Regions from separate parts of the Ruminococcus sp. NATIVEDY161 genome, predicted to be linked through region 1. Evidence: predicted binding sites of a transcription regulator. Region 1 holds the regulator's gene; the other holds the start of a gene.

Evidence for each region. Region 1 encodes HrcA, which represses chaperone genes, less so after heat shock. Its sites were predicted from a motif close to TGTTAGCACTCNNNNNNNNNGAGTGCTAACA; they were not measured.
Region 2: a site for HrcA is predicted at 1,877-1,907, ahead of groES (co-chaperone GroES). Genes of this name have one in related genera too.

The regions. Positions count from the first base shown of each region.
Region 1 is NZ_CP162392.1:1,591,594-1,595,009, reverse strand. Features, by position in the region: gene AB1I50_RS07590 (hypothetical protein) at 1-74, opposite strand, end outside; gene rpsT (30S ribosomal protein S20) at 284-544, opposite strand; gene AB1I50_RS07580 (hypothetical protein) at 702-992, opposite strand; gene hrcA (heat-inducible transcriptional repressor HrcA) at 1,212-2,249, shown strand; gene grpE (nucleotide exchange factor GrpE) at 2,270-2,815, shown strand; gene dnaK (molecular chaperone DnaK) at 2,872-3,416, shown strand, end outside.
Region 2 is NZ_CP162392.1:506,897-510,312, forward strand. Features, by position in the region: gene groL (chaperonin GroEL) at 1-1,526, opposite strand, end outside; gene groES (co-chaperone GroES) at 1,562-1,846, opposite strand; gene AB1I50_RS02450 (ACT domain-containing protein) at 2,422-2,850, opposite strand; gene AB1I50_RS02455 (phenylacetate--CoA ligase family protein) at 2,869-3,416, opposite strand, start outside.

The DNA.
Region 1 (3,416 bases):
GCGGTAAACGCAGCCGAGATAGCCGCAACTAAGGAAATAACGCCGATAATAAGCATAAATTTTCTTTTCTTCATATTGACGACCTCCAAAAAGATTTATTTCAAAAAATATCTATATATATTCTAAACAATTTTTTGTAAAAAGTCAACAGTAAAATTAAAAACAAGCGCTGATTTTGCGCTTGTTTTTTTTAGCCATCACTCGTGCGCACCTTGTGCGCAACTGAGCGGGCAACAAAAAAAGCAGAGAAAAGCTCTGCTTTAAATTTGTTCAGTTATTAAACTTATGCAGAAGCGTTCAGACGCTTTGCGAGCGAAGACTTGCTTCTTGCAGCGGTATTCTTATGAAGAATACCCTTGGCAACAGCCTGGTCAATTTTCTTGATAGCAAGACGAACTGCCTCCTGCTTGTTGTCAGCATTTGTGTCAACAGCATAGTAAGCCTTTTTAATTGATGTTCTGAGAGCTGACCTTGTCGCCTTGTTGCGGGCTGTTTTTGTAGCAATAACCTTAACGCGCTTTTTTGCAGATTTAATGTTGGGCATTGTCCCACCTCCTTGGAATTATCGTCATACAGGTGATATTTTATCATATACAGCGCCAAAAATCAAGTATTTTTTTTGAAAAATTTGAGTTTTTAAGAATTTTAAAAATCCGCGTCTATATATTGTGTCAAATTATAAATACTAATCAATATGCAGACTATTGCTCCCTGTTATCGTCGTTGTTCTCCGCCGCTGCCTTGCGCGATTTCCACCAGATAAAGACGATGACCGCCAAAAATACAACGAGCAGTCCTCTGAAAATATACCCCCACACGCCGTCAAACACCGGCAGGTTTCCGAACGCGCGGAGTCCGTACCACACCGTCATAAACACAAAGAAAACCGAAAGCAGGTAACCTACCAGCCCCTGTTTTCTGCCTATAAAAAACGTGAGCACCGCAAGTATCGCCCACAAAAAGACATATCCGTACTGCAAAAACTGAGTCATCTTTACTCTCCCCGACAATATACTATTTAAAATATATCCCTATTTTATCCTGCTCGGGCTCAAAAAGCAAGGGTAATGTGATAATAAAGTGAAACTTTTTAAAATCAGGAAATTATTTTGGCAAAAGTATTGACTTTTTCTGACTTTGGTATTATAGTAAGAATACAGTGATTAGCACTCCACCACTAAGAGTGCTAAAACGAAACAGAGGTGAACAAAATGGAGCCCGCCGCAAGAAGACAAAACATACTCGCGGCTATTGTAGAAAGCTATATCGCCACCGGAGAGCCCGTCGGCTCGAAGTCGCTTATATCCGAAACCGGTATGAACGTTTCGTCCGCGACCGTCCGCAACGATATGGTCGAGCTTACAAACCGGGGCTACATTGTTCAGCCGCACACCTCCGCCGGAAGGATCCCGACCGCGCAGGGCTACCGCTACTACGTTGACAACGTAATGCAGGTCAAGCCGATTTCGGGACAGGGCAGGCAGTACATCCTCGAGGAGCTCCAAAAAGACGGAGACTCCCCCGAGAGCATACTCAAAGGCGCAGCCGACTTGCTGAGCAAGCTCAGCGGTTACGCGGCAGTCGCCACAACCCCGGGCGGAGAGAACAGCAGAATCCGCCACCTGCGCTTCATTCAAACCGGAGCACATTCGGCAATGGCGGTTCTGATTGCCTCAAACGGCACAATCAAAACCAAGCTGTTCCGCTGTGAGTTTTTAATCAACCCCGAGCTAATGGGGATTTTTGACAAGGCGTTCAACGAGATTTTTACCGGAGTTAAGCTCAGCTCGGTAAACCGCCCGTTCATCCAGACCGCCGCCGTAAGGTTCGGTGAAATGTCGCTTTTAATGCCCTCGGCGCTGATGGCAGTGCAGGACGCGGCAGAGCAGGCGACGACGGTCAGCGTTTACCAGAGCGGCAGAGGAAAGCTCGCCTTTTCGGAGGATGCGGATTTCCGCTCGGCACGCAGGATAATCGAGTTTTTGAACAGTCCGCACGACCTCGCGGCAACGCTTGAAAAATCTCCGCAGCACACAGCCGCGTTAATCGGCAGGGAAAACAGCCGCGTTGAGCTTGCGAATTATTCGCTGTTATCGGCACGGTACAAAATCGACGGCAGTCCGTCGGGCGTAACGGCGCTGATAACGCCGCTTAGAACCGACTACGCGAGGAACTTTGCTCTCCTCGAATGTGTCGCGGACTGCGCCGGAGAGCTGATTGACGAGCTGACGGACATAAAACGTGAATAACCCCAAGAGGAGGATATACAATGGCTAAAAAAGATAAGACCAAAGACACCAAGGCAGCCGAGGTAAAGGCTGACGAGGCCGAGGAGGAAGAAACCGAAGCCGCCGAGGTTGTCGACGAAAAAGAAGCTAAAATCAAGGAGCTTGAGGAACAGCTCGCCGCGGAAAAGGATAAATATATGCGCCTTGCCGCCGAGTATGACAACTACCGCAAGCGCACCGCCAACGAAAAGCTCGGCATTTACGACGACGCTACCTCAAAGGCGGTAACCGAAATTCTGCCTGTCGCGGACAGCGTAAGAATGGCGATTGACAATTTGAAAGAGGCAGATCCCGAAATATTAAAGGGTATCGAGCTTATTTCAAACCAGCTCGGCAAGAGCTTTGAAAAGCTGAAAATCGAGCAGTACGGCAAGGTCGGTGACGAGTTCGATCCGAACCTTCACAACGCGGTTTCGATGGTCGACAGCGACGAGCTTAAGTCAAACCAGATAGCGCAGGTTTTCCAGACCGGCTACAAAATCGGTGACAAAATCGTTCGCCACGCCATGGTTCAGGTGGTTAACTAACAAAGTCAAGCACATAACTTAAAATATAAATCAAAACAAAATTGGAGGAATTAATTATGGCAAAGACAATAGGTATAGATTTAGGTACAACTAACTCATGCGTAGCAGTTATCGAGGGCGGCGAGCCCGTAGTTATCGCCAACGCCGAGGGTTCAAGAACAACCCCGTCGGTAGTAGCCTTCTCAAAGGACGGCGAGAGAATGGTAGGCCAGGTTGCTAAGCGCCAGGCTATCACAAACCCCGACAGAACCGTTGCATCGATCAAGAGAGAAATGGGCTCTAACTACAAGGTAACAATCGACAACAAGAGCTACACTCCCCAGGAGATTTCCGCAATGATTCTCCAGAAGCTTAAGGCTGACGCCGAGGCTTACCTCGGAGAAACCGTAACACAGGCTGTTATCACCGTTCCTGCATACTTCACCGACGCTCAGCGCCAGGCTACAAAGGACGCAGGTAAGATTGCAGGCCTCGACGTTAAAAGAATTATCAACGAGCCTACAGCCGCTGCACTTTCATACGGCGTAGACAAAGAAAACGACCAGAAGGTTATGGTATACGACCTCGGCGGCGGTACCTTCGACGTAAGTATCATCGAGAT
Region 2 (3,416 bases), 1.1 Mb from region 1:
GATGAAGCGTTCTGCAGTGCCGAACGTGTAACCTTTGTCGGGTCAACGATACCGGCGGATACCATATCGGTATACTCCTCGGTAAGAGCGTTGAAGCCGTAGCCTACCTTGTTCTCGCGCTTGATGTTCTCAACAATTACACTGCCCTCAAGGCCTGCGTTAGCCGCAATCTGGCGGAGGGGCTCCTCGAGAGCCTTAAGAACGATGTTAGCGCCTGTCTTAGCGTCGCCGTCGAGAGTCTCGACAAACTCTGCTACGGCAGGAATAGCGTTCATACAAGCGATACCGCCGCCTGCTACGATGCCTTCCTCAACGGCAGCCTTTGTAGCCGCGAGAGCGTCCTCAATGCGAAGCTTCTTTTCCTTCATCTCAATCTCGGTAGCCGCGCCGACCTTGATTACAGCTACGCCGCCTGCGAGCTTCGCAAGGCGCTCCTGGAGCTTTTCACGGTCGAAGTCAGAGGTTGTGGTCTCAATCTGCTGGCGAATCTGAGCAACTCTGCCCTCGATAGCGTCCTTGTCACCTGCGCCGTCAACGATGATTGTGTTTTCCTTTTCAATCTTAACCTGACGGGCTGTGCCGAGCTGGTCGATTGTTGTATCCTTAAGCTCAAGACCTAGGTCTGAGGTGATTACAGTACCGCCTGTGAGGGTTGCGATATCCTGGAGCATTTCCTTTCTTCTGTCGCCAAAGCCCGGAGCCTTAACGGCAACTGCGGTGAATGTTCCGCGGAGCTTGTTGAGAACGAGAGTTGTAAGAGCCTCGCCTTCAACGTCCTCTGCGATGATAAGGAGCTTTCTGCCCGACTGTACTACGCTTTCGAGGAGCGGAAGAATTTCCTGAGTTGTTGAAATTTTCTTGTCTGTGATAAGGATGAGCGGATTGTCAAGCTCAGCTACCATTTTGTCGGTATCTGTTACCATATAGGGCGCGATGTAGCCTCTGTCGAACATCATACCCTCTACAACCTCGCTGTAGGTCTCAGCTGTCTTGCTCTCCTCAACGGTGATAACGCCGTCGGTTGTTACCTTTTCCATAGCCTCGGCAATGAGGTTGCCGATGAACTCATCCTGTGATGAAACGGTTGCAACTCTCGCGATATCCGCTGTGCCCGAAACCTGCTGGCTGTTGTTGATTACGGCTTCAACAGCCTTGTCAACTGCGTCTGCGATACCCTTTTTGAGAATCATCGGGTTAGCGCCTGCGGTTACGTTCTTCATACCCTCGCGGATAAGCGCCTGAGCAAGCAGAGTAGCGGTTGTTGTACCGTCGCCTGCAACGTCGTTTGTCTTGATAGAAACCTCTTTTACAAGCTGTGCGCCCATATTCTCGAACGGATCGTCAAGCTCGATTTCCTTGGCGATTGTAACGCCGTCGTTGGTGATTAACGGAGCGCCGAACTTTTTGTCGAGCACTACGTTTCTGCCCTTGGGACCGAGTGTGATTTTAACTGTGTCAGCGAGCTGGTCGATGCCCTTCATAAGAGCCTTTCTTGCGTCCTCACCGTAAGCGATTTGCTTTGCCATAAAAAATTACCTCCTAAATTACCTAAAAACCTGAATTATTCCAAAGTCGCGAGGATGTCTGACTGACTTACGATTGTGTACTCCTCGCCGTCGATTTTAACCATTGTGCCTGCGTATTTTGAGGCGATTACCTTGTCGCCCACCTTTACGTACATCTCAACCTCTTTGCCGTCTACAACGCCGCCGGGGCCTACCGCTACTACCGAAGCGAACTGGGGCTTTTCCTGAGCCGCGGATGAAAGGATAATGCCGCTCTTGGTTTTTTCCTCAGCCTCTTCTACTTTAAGAACTACTCTGTCAAGTAAAGGTTTGATTGTCATAATATATAGCCTCCTAAATAAAATTACATTGTTTAGCACTCTTTGTCCCTGAGTGCTAATTCTATTTTATACCATTTTTCAGAAATGTCAAGGGGAAATTTGACTTTTTCTGCCCTTTAATTAATTTATATCATAATGCACAGTTTTTGAATTGAGAATTTAGAGTTTATTCAGCACGTAAAATCCAGATTAAAATGTTATGTTCCTGCCCTTCGGGCGAACATTTTAGTCAACGCCTACGGTTAACGAGGAAATCAGGGTTATTACGGAAACGCCGCCCCCTCCGTCATTTCGCAAAGCGAAATGCCACCTCCCCCGTTTTTGGAACGGGGGAGGCTTTAAATATAGAGGATAGGTTGGTGGGTAATTTAATGGGCGGACACATGGGTGATTCCCCTGACAGGGGAAATGTCGCGTAGCGACAAAAGGTGATTCCCCTTTTAGGGGAAATGGGCGAAGCCCAAAAGGGTTGCCGACGTGCTAAGGTTGCCGACGTGCTAAGGTCGCCCCTACAATTAAACTCTTAACTCTACAAAAAAGCTGCCAACGTTTCCGTCAGCAGCTTTGTGTTGTTATTACATATCAAGAATGTCCTCGTCGTTGAGGGTGGAGATTCCTTTTTCGTCGAGCAGCTTTTGAGCCGCGTCTACGTCGTCAACTCTGAACACAACGTACGCTCCGAAGGTCTCGGACGCGGTGAAGGCGTACATATACTCAATATTGATGCCTGCCTCGGACAGAGCGTCTACAACTCTGTACAGCGCGCCGGGCTTATCTTCCATTTTTGCGGCGATAACCCTTGTTACGTTGGTCACGTTGTTCTCGGAGAGAATCTCGCGTGTTTTGTCAAAATCATTTGTGATAAGTCTGAAAATACCAAATTCGGCGGTGTCGGCAATACTGCTCGCGCGGATATTAATACCCTTGTTAGCGAGCTCCTCAATAATACCGACAAGCGTGCCGGGCTTGTTTTGTACAAAAACTGAAATCTGATGAATTGCCATAGCTTTTACCTCCGTAAATTAGTCGTGAAGCTTGCGGTTGTCGATAACTCTTACTGCCTTGCCTTCGCTTCTGGTGATGGTCTTGGGCGGTACAAGGTGGATACGCGGTCCGATTCCGAGCATGGTGCGCATAGCGCTTTCAAGCTTTTTCTCCCTCTTCTGGGTTACGGAAACGATATCCGAGAACTGGTCGGGTGCAAGCTCAACATAAATGTCGAGAGTATCGCTGTTATTTACGCGGTCAACAACAATCTGGTAATTCGGTGTGTAGCCCTCATTGAGCAGAACGGTCTCGATCTGGCTCGGGAATACGTTTACGCCACGGATAATCATCATATCGTCGCTTCTGCCCATCGGCTTTGTCATCTTGACGTGAGTTCTGCCGCAGGAGCACTTTTCACGCGAGAGCACACAGATGTCACGAGTTCTGTAGCGGATAAGCGGAAACGCCTCTTTGTCAAGTGAGGTAAACACGAGCTCGCCCTTGCTGCCCTCGGGAAGAACCTCGCCGGTCTCGGGGTCGATAACTTCAACATAGAAGTGGTCCTCGTTGATGTGCATTCCGC